Plantactinospora soyae: one gene and its partner. Each later gene encodes a partner of the first gene's protein in a complex. Links are inferred from orthologs where the notes say so. Each region holds a gene or a part of one and is shown in the gene's direction. Other genes may lie near its edges. The genes, in order: nusB and rpsJ.

Region 1 (7,697 bases):
TGAGGGTGTACGTGCTCAACGGGCCGAACCTGGGCCGCCTCGGCACCCGGCAGGTCGACGTGTACGGCGTGACCAGCTACGCCGACCTGGTGGCGAGTTGTCAGGCCGTCGGTCGGGACTGGGGGCTGGACGTCGAGGTACGGCAGACCGACGCCGAGTCGGAGATGCTCGGCTGGCTGCACGCGGCGGCCGACGAGGAGGCGGCGGTGGTGCTGAATCCCGGCGCCTGGTCGCACTACTCGTACGCGGTCCGGGACGCCTGCGCCCTGCTGCGCGGCCCGTTGGTCGAGGTGCACATCTCCAACATCCACGCCCGGGAGGAGTTCCGGCATCACTCGGTGGTCTCCGCCGTGGCCACCGGGGTGATCTGCGGCCTCGGTGTCGACGGTTACCGGCTGGCCCTGATCCACCTGGCCCAGCGTCTGGCCGGAACGTCTGGTCCGGTGCCGCCGACGGGCGGTTGAGCGGCGTCACGGCCGAGGCGATGGCCCGGCGGGAACCCCGGCGAGAACCGAGACAAGATCAACTGGACTCTCCTTGTAGACTTGCCGGATCTCCGTCCGCCTAATTGAAGATCAAGGCAGGAAATGGCCACCACCAACGACCTGAAGAACGGTCTGGTTCTCAACCTCGACGGCGAGCTGTGGGCCGTCGTGGAGTTCCAGCACGTCAAGCCCGGCAAGGGCGGTGCGTTCGTGCGCACCACGCTGAAGAACGTGCTGTCTGGCAAGTCCGTCGACAAGACGTTCAACGCGGGTACCAAGGTCGACACGGCCACCGTCGACAAGCGCACGATGCAGTATCTGTACGCCGACGGCGAGGACTACGTCTTCATGGATCTGGAGACGTACGACCAGATTCCGGTCCCCGGCGGCACGGTTGGCGAGGCGGCCAACTACCTGCTGCCCGAGGCGGAGGCGATCGTCGCCACCCACGAGGGCGTGCCGCTCTACCTCGAGCTGCCGACCAGCGTGGTGCTGGAGATCACCTACACCGAGCCGGGTCTGCAGGGTGACCGGTCGACCGGCGGCAACAAGCCGGCGACGGTCGAGACCGGCGCGACGGTCCAGGTGCCGCTCTTCATCACCACCGGTGAGAAGATCAAGGTCGACACCCGCGACGGCCGCTATCTCGGCCGCGCCTGATGGCGGAGGGCCCCAAACAGCAGATGCCGGCCCGCCGTAAGGCGCGGAAGCGGGCACTGGACGTGCTCTACGAGGCGGACATGCGGGCCCGCCCTCCGGTCGAGGTGCTGGCCGGCTATCTCCAGCGGTTGGAGCAGCCGCGCCCGGAACACCTCGGGTACGCGATCGGCCTGATCGAGGGCGTGGCGGCGAACCAGGCGCGGATCGACGAGCTGATCGACAGTTACGCCGAGGGCTGGACCCTCGACCGGATGCCGGCGGTCGACCGTAACCTGGCCCGGATCGCCATCTACGAGCTGCTCTACGTCGACGAGATCGACGACGCGGTGGCGATCAGCGAGGCGGTCGAGTTGGCGCGGCAGATGTCGACCGACGACTCGCCCCGGTTCCTCAACGGCATCCTCGGCCGGATCGCCGAGTACGCGACCCGGTAGCTCGGGGCGCCCGTCGTTTCCGGCCCTGACGTCCGGTCTGCGGCCCTCCGTCCGTCCCGTCCCGTCTGTCCCCGTCCGGGTGGCTGGCGCGGCGTGGGCGCGGTGGCGGAGGGTCGCGGGCGAGCGGCGACGAGGCGTGCCGGAGTGATCTCCGAGCCGGGGCGTCCGGTGTCGGCGTTCTTCGGAACACGACGGGCGGCCTTCCCGGGCACGATCGTGCGACGTACCGGCCCGAAGCGCGCCGTACCGGTCCGAAGTGCGGCGCATCGCCCCGGAATGGCACAACGGGGCCCGTGCCGGCTCGGCACGGACCCCGACAGTGGGGGATCAGGACGCGAAGAGCGCCCGGGGGTCGGCGACGAGGACGCCGTGTTCGGTGAGCCGCTCGATCAGCCCGGAGGGTGACGAGTCGTAGACGATGGCGAGCGCCCGAAGGTCGTCCGCGCGAATCGACAGCACCCGCCCGTTGTAGTCACCCCGCTGCTGCTGGATGGCTCGGGCATAGCGAGCGACGTACGCGAGGTCCTCGGACGCCTCGTCGTACAGCCGCTCAAGGTCGAGCACGATCTTGTTCGTCGGCTCGTGCCGGACACCGCTGCCGTCCGGCAGCAGTTCCGAGACGGGCACCCGGTAGAAGTCGGCGAGCTCGGCGAGACGCGACACCGTGACGGCGCGGTCCCCCCGCTCGTACGAGCCGACGACGACGGCTTTCCACCGCCCGTTTGACTTTTCCTCCACCCCCTGCAGGGACAAACCCTGCTGCTGACGGATAGAGCGCAGACGCGCGCCCAACGACTTGGCGTATTCAGAGGGCATTCGGCACTCCCAGTGCTGGTCGGGGATCTCCCCAGCGATCGCTACGGAGCGTGACGGTACGGGGATTGCGACACGTGGTCAAGTGCTAGTTACCTACCTATTACAAAGATCGTGTTCTCAAGGGCGGTTTCGTCTCGCTGATCCGACGGTCAGTGACCCGCCACGGCCGGCCCTGTGGCCAGTGGTAACGTGGCTGGAGCCCCGGCCCGCGCCGTCCGCTGGTGAGCGCCGGAATCCGACGTCCTTTAACGACCCGTCCCGTGAGGCGGGGAAGGGGGTCCGCCGTGGCGTACCCGCAGGCTGCTCTACCGCCGCCGGTCTCACCACCGTCCGTGAAGGTCATCCTGACCAGCGCCGAACTGGCCCGGGTGGTGGACCGGATCGCACACCAGATTCTCGAGAAGACCCAGGGCGCCGCCGGCACCGTGCTGCTCGGCATTCCCACCCGAGGGGCCCCGCTGGCCCACCGGCTGGCCGCCCGGATCAACGCCTTCGAGGACATCGACGTACCGGTGGGTGTGCTCGACATCACTCTCTACCGCGATGATCTCCGCCGCCACGCGGTCCGGGCGATCGGACCGACGGAGGTGCCCGCCGAGGGGATCGACGGCAAGCGGGTGATCCTGGTGGACGACGTCCTCTTCTCCGGCCGTACCGTGCGGGCCGCCCTCGATGCGCTCAGCGACATCGGGCGGCCGAGTTCGGTGCAGCTCGCCGTGCTGGTCGACCGGGGCCACCGCGAGCTGCCGATCCGGGCCGACTACGTGGGCAAGAACATCCCGACGGCGCTCGCCGAGAGCGTCAAGGTGACGCTCGCCGAGACTGACGGCGCCGACGAGGTCAAGTTGATCGGAGGCGCGGCGTAGTGCTGAAACACCTGCTCAGCGGGGCGGATCTGGACGCCGCCACCGCCACGCTGATCCTGGACACGGCGGGTGAGATGGCCCGGCTGGCCGGCCGCGAGGTGAAGAAGCTCCCCGCGCTGCGTGGCCGTACCGTGGTCAACCTCTTCTACGAGGACTCCACCCGGACCCGGATCTCCTTCGAGGCGGCGGCGAAGCGGCTCTCCGCCGACGTGATCAACTTCTCGGCCAAGGGCTCCAGCGTCTCCAAGGGCGAGAGCCTGAAGGACACCGCGTTGACCCTCCAGGCCATGGGCGCCGACGCGGTGGTGATCCGGCACCCGGCCTCCGGTGCGCCGCACACGCTGGCGAACTGGGTCGACGGCTCGGTGCTCAACGCCGGGGACGGCACCCACGAGCACCCGACGCAGGCGCTGCTCGACGCGTACACCATGCGGTCCCGGCTGGGTCGGGTCGCCGGGCTGTCGGTCGCGGTGGTCGGCGACGTGCTGCACAGCCGGGTGGCCCGGTCGAACGTGCTGCTGCTGGCCACCCTCGGCGCCAAGGTGACCCTGGTCGGGCCGCCCACGCTGATTCCGGTCGACATCGGCACGGCGCTGGCCCCCGGCACCGAGGTGTCGTACGACCTCGACGCGGTGCTGCCCACCTCCGACGTGGTGATGATGCTGCGGGTGCAACGGGAGCGGATGGCCGACTCCTACTTCCCCTCCGCCCGGGAGTACGCCCGGCGGTACGGGCTGGACGGGCCACGGATGCGACGACTGCCGGACCACGCGATCGTCATGCATCCCGGCCCGATGAACCGGGGGATGGAGATCGCGCCCGAGGTGGCCGACTCACCCCGGTCCACGATCGTCGAACAGGTCACCAACGGTGTTTCCGTCCGGATGGCCGTGCTGTACCTGCTGCTGGGGGGAATGAACCGATGAGCGACTCAACTGCCGGCGGTGGCCGGTCCGCGTACCTGATCCGGGGGGCCAGGGTGGTCGGCGCCGAGCCGACCGACCTGCTGGTCACCGGCGGCGTGGTGACGCAGGTCGGGCGGGGGCTCGACGCCCGCGGCGCGACGGTCGTCGACGCGGACGGGCTGGTCGCGCTGCCCGGCCTGGTCGACCTGCACACCCACCTGCGCGAACCGGGCCGGGAGGACGCCGAGACGGTCGAGTCGGGCTCCCGGGCGGCGGCGCTGGGCGGCTACACCGCGGTGTGCGCGATGGCCAACACGTCACCGGTCGCCGACACGGCGGGCGTGGTCGAGCAGGTCTGGCGGCTCGGCCGCGAGGCGGGCCTGGTCGACGTGCAGCCGATCGGCGCGGTCACCGTCGGGTTGGCCGGCGAGCGCCTGGCCGAGCTGGGCGCGATGGCCGACTCCGCCGCCCGGGTCCGGATCTTCTCCGACGACGGGCACTGCGTGGCGGACCCGCGGCTGATGCGCCGGGCGCTGGAGTACGTCAAGGCGTTCGACGGGGTGATCGCCCAGCACGCCGAGGAGCCCCGGCTGACCGAGGGCGCCCAGATGCACGAGGGCGAGGTGTCGACCCGGCTGGGTCTGACCGGCTGGCCGGCGGTGGCCGAGGAGGCGATCATCGCCCGGGACGTGCTCCTCGCCGAGCACGTCGGCAGCCGGCTGCACGTCTGCCACCTCTCCACCGCCGGCAGCGTCGAGGTGCTCCGGCACGCCAAGGCGCGCGGCGTCCGGGTCACCGCCGAGGTGACCCCGCACCATCTGCTGCTCACCGACGAACTCGTCGGCGGCCGGCGGGAGATCGTCAGCCCCGCCCTCGCCGACCCGGCGGGCCCGGCCCTGCGCAACGCCGGGATCACCGGGGCCGGCTACGACCCGGTCTTCAAGGTCAACCCGCCGCTGCGGACCGCCGCAGACGCCGCCGCGCTGCGGGACGCCCTGATCGAGGGGATCATCGACGTCGTCGCCACCGACCACGCCCCGCACGCGCTGGAGGACAAGGAGTGCGAGTGGGCGTACGCCCGGCCGGGCATGCTCGGCCTGGAGACGGCGCTGTCGGTGCTGCTCTCCGTACTCGGCGAGCGGTGGGACCTGATCGCCGAGCGGATGTCCCGGACCCCGGCCCGGATCGCCGGGCTGGTCGAGCACGGGCGTGACCCGGCACCGGGCGTACCGGCCAACCTGACCCTGGTCGACCCGGCGGCCCGCCGCACGGTCGATCCCGGCGAGCTGGCCAGCCGCAGCCGCAACACCCCGTACGCCGGAATGACCCTGCCCGGCCGGATCGTCGCCACCTTCCTGGCCGGCGAGCCGACGGTACTGGACGCAAAGGCGGTGAGGTGATGCGAGCGAGGAGTGAGCTTGCGAGCCCCGCAGTCCGGATCGGAGGCATGAAGTGAACCGGAGACGACCGGCGATCCTGGTCCTGGAGGACGGGCGGACCTTTCGCGGCGAGGCGTACGGCAGCGTGGGGGAGACCTTCGGCGAGGCCGTCTTCAACACCGGGATGACCGGCTACCAGGAGACGCTGACCGACCCGTCGTACCACCGGCAGGTGGTGGTGCAGACCGCGCCGCACATCGGCAACACCGGGGTCAACGCCGAGGACGACGAGTCCGGCCGGATCTGGGTGGCCGGGTACGTCGTCCGGGACCCGGCCCGGATCGGGTCGAACTGGCGCGCGACCGGAGGTCTGGAGGACCGGCTGGCCACCGAGGGCGTGGTCGGGATCTCCGGGGTGGACACCCGGGCGCTGACCCGGCACCTGCGGGACCGGGGCGCGATGCGGGTCGGCGTGTCCAGCATCGACGACGACCCGTCGGCCCTGCTGGCCCGGGTCCGCGAGTCACCCCGGATGACCGGCGCGGACCTCTCCGCCCAGGTGAGCACCGCGAAGCCGTACACCGTCGCGGCCGAGGGCGAGCACCGGTTCACCGTCGCCGCGCTGGACCTGGGGATCAAGCGCAACGTGCCGCGCCGGCTCGCGGCGCGGGGTGTCACCACCCACGTCCTGCCGGCGTCGTCGAGCATCGAGGACCTGCTGGCCACCGGCGCCGACGCGGTCTTCTTCTCGCCCGGCCCGGGCGACCCGGCCACCGCCGACCACCCGGTCGGGCTGGCCCGCGAGGTGATGCGCCGGCAGGTTCCGCTGTTCGGCATCTGCTTCGGCAGCCAGATCCTCGGCCGTGCGCTCGGCTTCGGCACCTACAAACTGGGGTACGGCCACCGCGGCATCAACCAGCCGGTGCTGGACCGGAGCACCGGCAAGGTCGAGGTGACCAGCCACAACCACGGCTTCGCCGTCGACGCGCCGCTCAACCAGGTGATCGACACCGACTTCGGCGGCGTCGAGGTCAGCCACGTCTGCCTGAACGACAACGTCGTCGAGGGGCTGCGGGCCAGGGACGTGCCGGCGTTCACCGTGCAGTACCACCCGGAGGCGGCGGCCGGCCCGCACGACGCGGACTATCTCTTCGACCGCTTCGCGGAACTGATCGAGGGCCGGCCGAGTGCCGGGCCGACCGAAAGCGGGAACCATGCCTAAGCGGACCGACCTGAAGCATGTCATGGTGATCGGCTCCGGCCCGATCGTCATCGGCCAGGCCTGCGAGTTCGACTACTCCGGCACCCAGGCCTGCCGGGTGCTGCGTGCCGAGGGACTGCGGGTCAGCCTGGTCAACTCCAACCCGGCGACCATCATGACCGACCCGGAGTTCGCCGACGCCACGTACGTCGAGCCGATCACCCCGGAGTTCGTCGAGCTGGTCATCGCGAAGGAGCGGCCGGACGCGCTGCTGCCGACCCTGGGTGGGCAGACGGCGCTGAACACGGCGGTGGCGCTGCACGAGTCCGGCGTACTCGCCAAGTACGGGGTGGAGCTGATCGGCGCCGACATCGACGCGATCCGGCGGGGCGAGGACCGGCAGCTGTTCAAGGAGATCGTCGCCAAGGCCGGCGGCGAGACCCCGCGCAGCCGGGTGTGCCACTCGATGGACGAGGTCCGGTCCACCGTCGGCGAGCTGGGCCTGCCGGTGGTGATCCGGCCGTCGTTCACGATGGGCGGCCTGGGCTCCGGGATGGCGCACAACGACGAGGACCTGGACCGGCTCGCCGGTGGGGGACTGGCGGCCAGCCCGGTGCACGAGGTCCTGATCGAGGAGAGTGTGCTCGGCTGGAAGGAGTACGAGCTGGAGCTGATGCGGGACCGGAACGACAACGTCGTGGTGGTCTGCTCGATCGAGAACATCGACCCGATGGGCGTGCACACCGGGGACAGCGTCACGGTCGCTCCGGCGATGACCCTGACCGACCGGGAGTACCAGCGGCTGCGTGACCTCGGGATCGCGGTGCTCCGCGAGGTCGGGGTGGACACCGGCGGCTGCAACATCCAGTTCGCGATCAACCCGGACGACGGCCGGCTCGTCGTGATCGAGATGAACCCCCGGGTCTCCCGCTCCTCGGCCCTGGCCTCCAA
Region 2 (7,682 bases), 4.2 Mb from region 1 along the record:
CGGTCATCGAGGTCGCGATCGAGCCGAAGACAAAGGCCGACCAGGAGAAGCTCGGCACCGCCATCCAGCGGCTGGCCGAGGAGGACCCGACGTTCCGGGTCAAGCTTGACCAGGAGACCGGCCAGACGGTCATCTCCGGTATGGGCGAGCTGCACCTGGACATCCTGGTCGACCGGATGCGCCGCGAGTTCAACGTCGAGGCCAACATCGGCAAGCCGCAGGTGGCGTACCGGGAGACCATCCGCCGCAAGGTGGACAAGATCGAGTACACCCACAAGAAGCAGACCGGTGGATCGGGCCAGTACGCCCGAGTCATCGTGAGCGTCGAGCCGCTGCCGCTGGACAACGACTCGCCGACGTACGAGTTCGCCAACGCGGTCACCGGTGGCCGGATCCCGCGGGAGTTCATCCCCTCGGTGGACGCCGGCGCCCAGGACGCCATGCAGTACGGCATCCTGGCCGGCTTCCCGCTGGTAGGGGTGAAGCTGACCCTGCTGGACGGCCAGTACCACGAGGTCGACTCGTCGGAAATGGCATTCAAGATCGCCGGCTCGATGGTGCTGAAGGACGCGGCCCGCAAGGCCGATCCGGCACTGCTCGAACCGATGATGTCCGTCGAGGTCACGACGCCTGAGGAGAACATGGGCGACGTGATCGGCGACCTCAACTCCCGCCGTGGCATCATCCAGGCGATGGAAGAGCGCAGTGGCGCTCGCATCGTCCGGGCACTGGTGCCGCTCTCGGAGATGTTCGGCTATGTCGGCGACCTGCGGTCGAAGACCCAGGGCCGGGCTAGCTACAGCATGCAGTTCGACTCCTACGCCGAGGTTCCCGCAAGCGTGGCGAAGGAGATCATCGCGAAGGCGACGGGTGAGTGAGCGGAAACGCGCACTGAGCCGTCACCGGGCCGGTGATACCGCGAGCGTGGCGGGCGGGTAATCTCGCCCGCGGCGCTCACGGGCCGGGCTGCGAGACCGGGCCTGAAGGTTTCACCGCCGCAAGACCCACATGACTTCCCGATCGGGAATCCCTCGGTCGGAAAGGCTGTCGACAGAGTCCTAAGCGCCAGGTGGCGCGCCGGGCGTACGAACCAAGAAGTCCACAGGAGGACACCAGTGGCGAAGGCGAAGTTCGAGCGGACTAAGCCGCACGTCAACATCGGCACCATTGGTCACATCGACCACGGTAAGACGACGCTGACGGCGGCCATCACTAAGGTCCTGCACGACAAGATGCCGGACCTGAACCCGTACACGCCGTTCGACGAGATCGACAAGGCGCCGGAGGAGAAGGCCCGCGGCATCACGATCTCGATCGCACACGTCGAGTACCAGACCGAGGCGCGGCACTACGCACACGTGGACTGCCCCGGTCACGCCGACTACATCAAGAACATGATCACCGGTGCCGCGCAGATGGACGGCGCGATCCTGGTGGTCGCGGCGACCGACGGCCCGATGCCGCAGACCCGCGAGCACGTGCTGCTGGCTCGTCAGGTCGGCGTTCCCTACATCGTCGTGGCGCTCAACAAGAGCGACATGGTCGATGACGAGGAGCTGCTCGAGCTGGTCGAGCTCGAGGTCCGCGAGCTGCTGTCGGCGCAGGAGTACCCCGGCGACGACCTGCCGGTCGTACGGGTCTCGGCGCTCAAGGCGCTCGAGGGCGACCCGGAGTGGACCGACAAGCTCATGGACCTGATGAGCGCTGTCGACACCGCGATCCCGCAGCCGGAGCGCGAGACCGACAGGCCGTTCCTGATGCCGGTCGAGGATGTCTTCACGATCACCGGTCGTGGCACGGTCGTCACCGGTCGGGTGGAGCGCGGTGTGCTCCTGCCGAACGAGGACGTCGAGCTGGTCGGCATCAAGGAGAAGGGCTTCAAGACCAAGGTCACCGCGATCGAGATGTTCCGCAAGACCCTGGACGACGCTCGCGCAGGCGAGAACGTCGGCCTGCTGCTGCGTGGTACCAAGCGCGACGAGGTCGAGCGCGGCATGGTCGTGGTGAAGCCGGGTACGAACACCCCGCACACCGAGTTCGAGGCGACCGTCTACATCCTCTCCAAGGAGGAGGGTGGCCGGCACACCCCGTTCTTCCAGAACTACCGTCCGCAGTTCTACTTCCGGACCACGGACGTCACCGGCGTTGTCACGCTGCCTGAGGGCACCGAGATGGTCATGCCGGGCGACAACACCTCGATGACCGTGAAGCTCATCCAGCCGATCGCGATGGAGGACAACCTCAAGTTCGCGATCCGTGAGGGTGGCCGTACGGTCGGCGCGGGTTTCGTTAGCAAGATCCTCAAGTAATCGAGTAACAAAGGTAACCCCGATTAGCGTTGCCGTGCGGTAGTACGGCATACTGGTCAGGTTGCGTACCGGCAGGGTGGCTGGCTGCCCGGCAGTCAGCCACCCTTGCTGGGCGTCTGGGGCGTGGTCCGCCACTCCCGGCGCCGCCGAACTTCCCGCAGGGGTGGGGCCGCCTCGGATTTCCGTGGTGGAGTCTGGCCCCGGGGTGCGACACGCCCGACCGCGGGGGTCGGACAGCAGGGGAATCGGCAGCGTCCGGGCAGGCAGGAAGATCCCGCTCCAGTAGCGGGCCCCGTGGGGGCGGGCGTGCAGGCGTGCGGACGGACAAGGCGAGAGAAGGAACAGAGGGCACCATGGCGGGACAGAAGATCCGCATTCGGCTCAAGGCATACGACCACGAGGTGGTCGACTCCTCGGCGCGCAAGATTGTTGAGACGGTGACGCGTACCGGGGCTCAGGTCGCGGGCCCGGTGCCGCTGCCCACGGAGATCAATCGCTTCTGCGTGATCCGTTCGCCCCACAAGTACAAGGACTCGCGTGAGCACTTCGAGATGCGCACGCACAAGCGTCTGATCGACATCATCGACCCGACCCCCAAGACGGTCGACTCGCTCATGCGCCTCGACCTGCCGGCTGGCGTCGACATCGAGATCAAGCTGTAGGGACCGGACTAATGGACAGGGAAGTTAAGGGCATCCTGGGCGCCAAGCTCGGCATGACCCAGATCTGGGACAACAACCGTGTTGTCCCGGTGACGGTGGTGCAGGCCGGGCCGTGTGTCGTGACCCAGGTCCGCACGGGTGACAAGGACGGCTACTCCGCGGTCCAGTTGGCCTACGGCGTGGTCGACCCCCGGAAGGTCAAGAAGCCGATCAGCGGCCACTACGCCAAGGCGAACGTCGCGCCGCGCCGGCACATCGTCGAGCTGCGCACCGCCGACGCCGGCGACTACGAGCTGGGCCAGGAGGTCAACGTCGAGACGTTCGCCGCCGGCAGCACGATCGACGTGACCGGCCGGACCAAGGGCAAGGGCTTCGCCGGTGTCATGAAGCGGCACGGCTTCCACGGTCTGCGGGCGAGCCACGGCGTCGAGCGCAAGCACCGTTCGCCCGGTTCCATCGGCGCCTGCGCGACCCCGGGTCGCGTCTTCAAGGGCGTCAAGATGGCCGGCCGGATGGGTGGCGTGCGCTTCACCGTGCAGAACCTGACCGTCCAGGCGGTGGACGTGGACAACAACCTGCTGCTCGTCCGGGGTGCCATCCCCGGCCCCAAGGGCGCGCTGGTGCTGGTCCGGTCGGCTGCCAAGGCCGATGCGAAGAAGGGTGGTGCTGCCAAGTGACCACCGTTGACGTGCTGAACGTCGAGGGTGCCAAGAGCGGCTCCGTCGAACTGCCCGCCGCCATCTTCGACGTACAGTCGAACATCGCGCTGATGCACCAGGTCGTGGTCGCTCAGCTCGCCGCCGCGCGGCAGGGTACGCACAAGGTGAAGACCCGCGGCGAGGTCGCCGGTGGCGGCAAGAAGCCGTACAAGCAGAAGGGCACCGGTCGGGCCCGCCAGGGTTCGATCCGCGCGCCGCAGTTCGCCGGTGGTGGCGTCGTGCACGGGCCGGTCCCGCGCGACTACAGCCAGCGGACCCCGAAGAAGATGAAGGCCGCCGCGCTGCGCGGTGCCCTGTCGGACCGGGCCCGCAACGGCCAGGTGCACGTGGTGGAGAGCTTCGTCAGCGGCGACAAGCCGTCGACCAAGGCGGCCATCACCGCGCTGGGCAAGGCGACCTCGGCCAAGCGGGTTCTGGTGGTGCTGAGCGGCACCGACGAGCTGAACTGGCTGTCGCTGCGCAACGAGCCCCGGGTGCACCTGCTGGAGGCTGGCCAGCTCAACACGTACGACGTGCTGGTGGCCGACGATGTGGTCTTCACCAAGGAGGCCCTGGACGAGTTCCTGGGTGTCCGCGGTGGGGCGCAGGACGAGGAGAGCGAGAAGTGACCACGATCGCCGACCCGCGAGACATCATCTTCGCGCCGGTCGTCTCGGAGAAGAGCTACAGCGAGCTGAACCAGAACTGGTACACCTTTCTGGTGCACCCGGACGCCAACAAGACGGCGATCAAGATCGCGATTCAGCAGATCTTCAACGTCCGCGTCCTGACGGTGAACACGCTCAACCGCGAAGGTAAGCGCAAGCGGACCCGTACCGGGTACGGCAAGCGCAAGAACACCAAGCGGGCGATGGTGAAGCTGGCTGACGGTGACCGCATCGAGGCCTTCGGCGGCCCGGTCAGCTGAGGGGTATAGACAATGGCTATCCGTAAGTACAAGCCGACGACGCCGGGCCGGCGTGGCTCCAGCGTCGCCGACTTCGCTGAGATCACCCGGTCAACCCCGGAGAAGTCGCTGCTGGTTCCGCTGCCGAAGAAGGGCGGGCGTAACGCCCACGGCCGGATCACCACGCGGCACCACGGCGGTGGGCACAAGCGCCAGTACCGTCTGATCGACTTCAAGCGGGTCGACAAGGACGGCGTGCCGGCGAAGGTCGCGCACATCGAGTACGACCCGAACCGCACCGCGCGGATCGCGCTGCTGCACTACGCCGACGGCGAGAAGCGGTACATCCTCGCGCCGAAGGACCTGAAGCAGGGCGACCGGGTGGAGTCCGGCCCGGGCGCCGACATCAAGCCGGGCAACAACCTGCCGCTGCGCAACATCCCGGTGGGTTCCACGATCCACGGGGTGGAGCTGCGTCCCGGCGGTGGCGCCAAGCTGGCGCGGTCGGCCGGCGTCGGTATCCAGCTGCTGGGCCGGGAAGGCGCGTACGCCACGCTGCGGATGCCCTCCGGCGAAATCCGGCGGGTGGACGTGCGTTGCAGGGCGACGATCGGCGAGATCGGCAACGCCGACCAGTCAAACATCAACTGGGGCAAGGCCGGCCGGATGCGGTGGAAGGGCCGGCGCCCGACCGTTCGTGGTGTGGCGATGAACCCGGTCGACCACCCGCACGGTGGTGGTGAGGGCAAGACCTCCGGTGGTCGTCACCCGGTGAACCCGCAGGGTAAGCCCGAGGGTCGTACCCGTCAGAAGGGCAAGGCGAGCGACCGCCTCATCGTCCGCCGCCGCTACGCCACCCGCAAGCGCGGCTAAGGGAGATAGGTAGATATGCCTCGCAGCCTGAAGAAGGGCCCGTTCATCGACGACCACCTGCTCAAAAAGGTGGAGACGCAGAACGAAAAGGGCTCGAAGAACGTCATCAAGACCTGGTCGCGCCGCTCGACGATCATCCCCGACATGCTCGGGCACACGATCGCTGTGCACGACGGGCGCAAGCACGTTCCGGTGTTCATCACCGAGGCGATGGTCGGGCACAAGCTCGGCGAGTTTGCGCTGACCCGTACGTTCAAGGGTCACGAGAAGGACGACCGGAAGAGCCGCCGGCGCTGAGCGCCGACCACGGATTAGGGATCAAGGGGTTTCAGCGATGCCAGTAAAGGGCGACGCTCCGGTGCTTCCGGGCGCGCGGGCGGTTGCGCGACACGTGCGCATCTCGCCGACCAAGGCGCGCCGGGTGGTCAACCTCGTCCGCGGTCTGCCCGCGAAGGAGGCGCTCACGGTGCTGCAGTTCGCGCCGCAGGCGGCGAGTGAGCAGGTCTACAAGGTGCTCGCGAGCGCGATCGCCAACGCGGAGAACAACGAGCGGCTGGACCCCGACGCGTTGCTTGTCAGCGAGGCGTTCGTGGACGAGGGCCCGACGATGAAGCGCTTCCAGCCACGGGCGCAGGGCCGGGCGTACCGGATCCGCAAGCGGACCTGCCACATCACCATCGTGGTCGAGGCCGTCGCGCCCGCCACGCCGGCGAAGCGGGCTGCGGCGAAGAAGGCCGCACCGGCCAAGTCGACCGAGTCGGCGCAGGCCGCACCGGCGGCCGAGACCGGGGCCGGCGAGACGCAGAGCAAGACGGAAGGTGCCGAGTAATGGGTCAGAAGGTTCACCCGCACGGGTTCCGGCTCGGCATCTCGACCGACTGGAAGTCCCGCTGGTTCGCGGACAAGCTCTACAAGGACTACATCGGCGAGGATGTCAAGATCCGCCGGATGATGTCCAAGGGCCTGGAGCGCGCCGGCATTTCCAAGGTCGACATCGAGCGGACGCGGGACCGGGTCCGGGTCGACATCCACACCGCGCGGCCGGGCATCGTCATCGGTCGTAAGGGCGCCGAGGCGGACCGGATCCGTGGCGAGCTGGAGAAGCTGACCGGCAAGCAGGTGCAGCTCAACATCCTCGAGGTGAAGAGCCCGGAGTCGGACGCGCAGCTTGTCGCACAGGGTGTGGCGGAGCAGCTGTCCAGCCGGGTGAGCTTCCGGCGGGCGATGCGTAAGGCCATGCAGTCGGCGATGAAGAACCCGATCGTCAAGGGCATCCGGGTGCAGGTCTCCGGCCGTCTCGGCGGCGCGGAGATGAGCCGTACCGAGTTCTACCGCGAGGGTCGGGTTCCGCTGCACACGCTGCGGGCCAACATCGAGTACGGCTTCTTCGAGGCCCGGACCACCTTCGGCCGGATCGGCGTGAAGGTCTGGATCTACAAGGGCGACGCCGTACCCGGTCGGGAAGCTCCGGCCGAGACGGGTCCGGCGCGTCCGCGCCGGGAGCGTGGCGACCGTCCCGAGCGGCCGCGTCGCGGCCGGTCCGGTTCCTCCGGCACGACCGCCGGTGGTACCGAAGCGGGCCGGGCGGCAGCCGCCGAGATCTCCGGCGGGGCTCCCGAAGCCACGAACGAAAACGCCGCGCCGGCCACGGCCGCGCCGGCCGCTCCGGCCGCTCCGGCCGGGGCGGACAGCTCAGCGCAGGAGGGCTGACACATGCTGATGCCGCGCAAGCCCCCGAAGGGCTTCCGCAAGCCGCACCACCCCGACCGCCACGGCGCGGCCAAGGGTGGCACCCGGGTGGTGTTCGGCGAGTTCGGAATCCAGGCGCTCGAGTCCGCGTACCTGACCAACCGTCAGATCGAAGCGGCCCGTATCGCGATGACCCGGCACATCAAGCGTGGTGGCAAGGTCTGGATCACGGTGTTCCCGGACCAGGCCCTGACCAAGAAGCCGGCCGAAACCCGGATGGGTTCCGGTAAGGGTTCGCCCGAGTGGTGGGTGGCCAACATTAAGCCGGGGCGGGTGCTCTTCGAGATGTCCTTCCCCAACGAGCAGATCGCGCGAGAGGCGATGCGTCGCGCGATCCACAAGCTCCCGATGAAGTGCCGAATTGTGACGCGCGAAGTGGGTGAAAGCTGATGGCCGCGGGCGTTAAGGCCGGCGAGCTGCGTGAACTCTCCGAGGAGGAGCTGGTCAGCAGGCTGCGGGAGGCCAAGGCGGAGCTGTTCAACCT

What was found.
Region 2: the proteins of nusB (region 1) and rpsJ are in contact, whole or in part, in a solved structure (PDB 3D3B), measured with the Escherichia coli proteins. The link is inferred for Plantactinospora soyae from one-to-one orthologs.

Annotation. Positions count from the first base shown.
Region 1 is NZ_JADBEB010000001.1:5,143,082-5,150,778, forward strand. What follows is about bases 1-2,873. They hold nusB (transcription antitermination factor NusB), read left to right. Parts: upstream 1-1,168; coding sequence 1,169-1,579; downstream 1,580-2,873. Other genes in these bases: aroB (3-dehydroquinate synthase), read left to right, coding at 1-3; aroQ (type II 3-dehydroquinate dehydratase), read left to right, coding at 1-464; efp (elongation factor P), read left to right, coding at 588-1,145; bldD (transcriptional regulator BldD), read right to left, coding at 1,907-2,395; pyrR (bifunctional pyr operon transcriptional regulator/uracil phosphoribosyltransferase PyrR), read left to right, coding at 2,680-2,873. Also shown: more of pyrR, read left to right, coding at 2,874-3,261; H4W31_RS22865 (aspartate carbamoyltransferase catalytic subunit), read left to right, coding at 3,261-4,187; H4W31_RS22870 (dihydroorotase), read left to right, coding at 4,184-5,566; carA (glutamine-hydrolyzing carbamoyl-phosphate synthase small subunit), read left to right, coding at 5,619-6,767; carB (carbamoyl-phosphate synthase large subunit), read left to right, coding at 6,760-7,697. UniProt on the Escherichia coli protein: Part of the processive rRNA transcription and antitermination complex (rrnTAC). The complex forms an RNA-chaperone ring around the RNA exit tunnel of RNA polymerase (RNAP).
Region 2 is NZ_JADBEB010000001.1:894,681-902,362, reverse strand. The notes cover bases 1,459-4,316. They hold rpsJ (30S ribosomal protein S10), read left to right. Parts: upstream 1,459-2,662; coding sequence 2,663-2,971; downstream 2,972-4,316. Other genes in these bases: rplW (50S ribosomal protein L23), read left to right, coding at 4,295-4,316; rplD (50S ribosomal protein L4), read left to right, coding at 3,645-4,298; rplC (50S ribosomal protein L3), read left to right, coding at 2,983-3,648; tuf (elongation factor Tu), read left to right, coding at 1,459-2,309. In the rest of the region: fusA (elongation factor G), read left to right, coding at 1-878; more of tuf, read left to right, coding at 1,116-1,458; more of rplW, read left to right, coding at 4,317-4,597; rplB (50S ribosomal protein L2), read left to right, coding at 4,610-5,449; rpsS (30S ribosomal protein S19), read left to right, coding at 5,465-5,746; rplV (50S ribosomal protein L22), read left to right, coding at 5,784-6,278; rpsC (30S ribosomal protein S3), read left to right, coding at 6,278-7,159; rplP (50S ribosomal protein L16), read left to right, coding at 7,163-7,588; rpmC (50S ribosomal protein L29), read left to right, coding at 7,588-7,682. UniProt on the Escherichia coli protein: Involved in the binding of tRNA to the ribosomes. Part of the processive rRNA transcription and antitermination complex (rrnTAC). The complex forms an RNA-chaperone ring around the RNA exit tunnel of RNA polymerase (RNAP).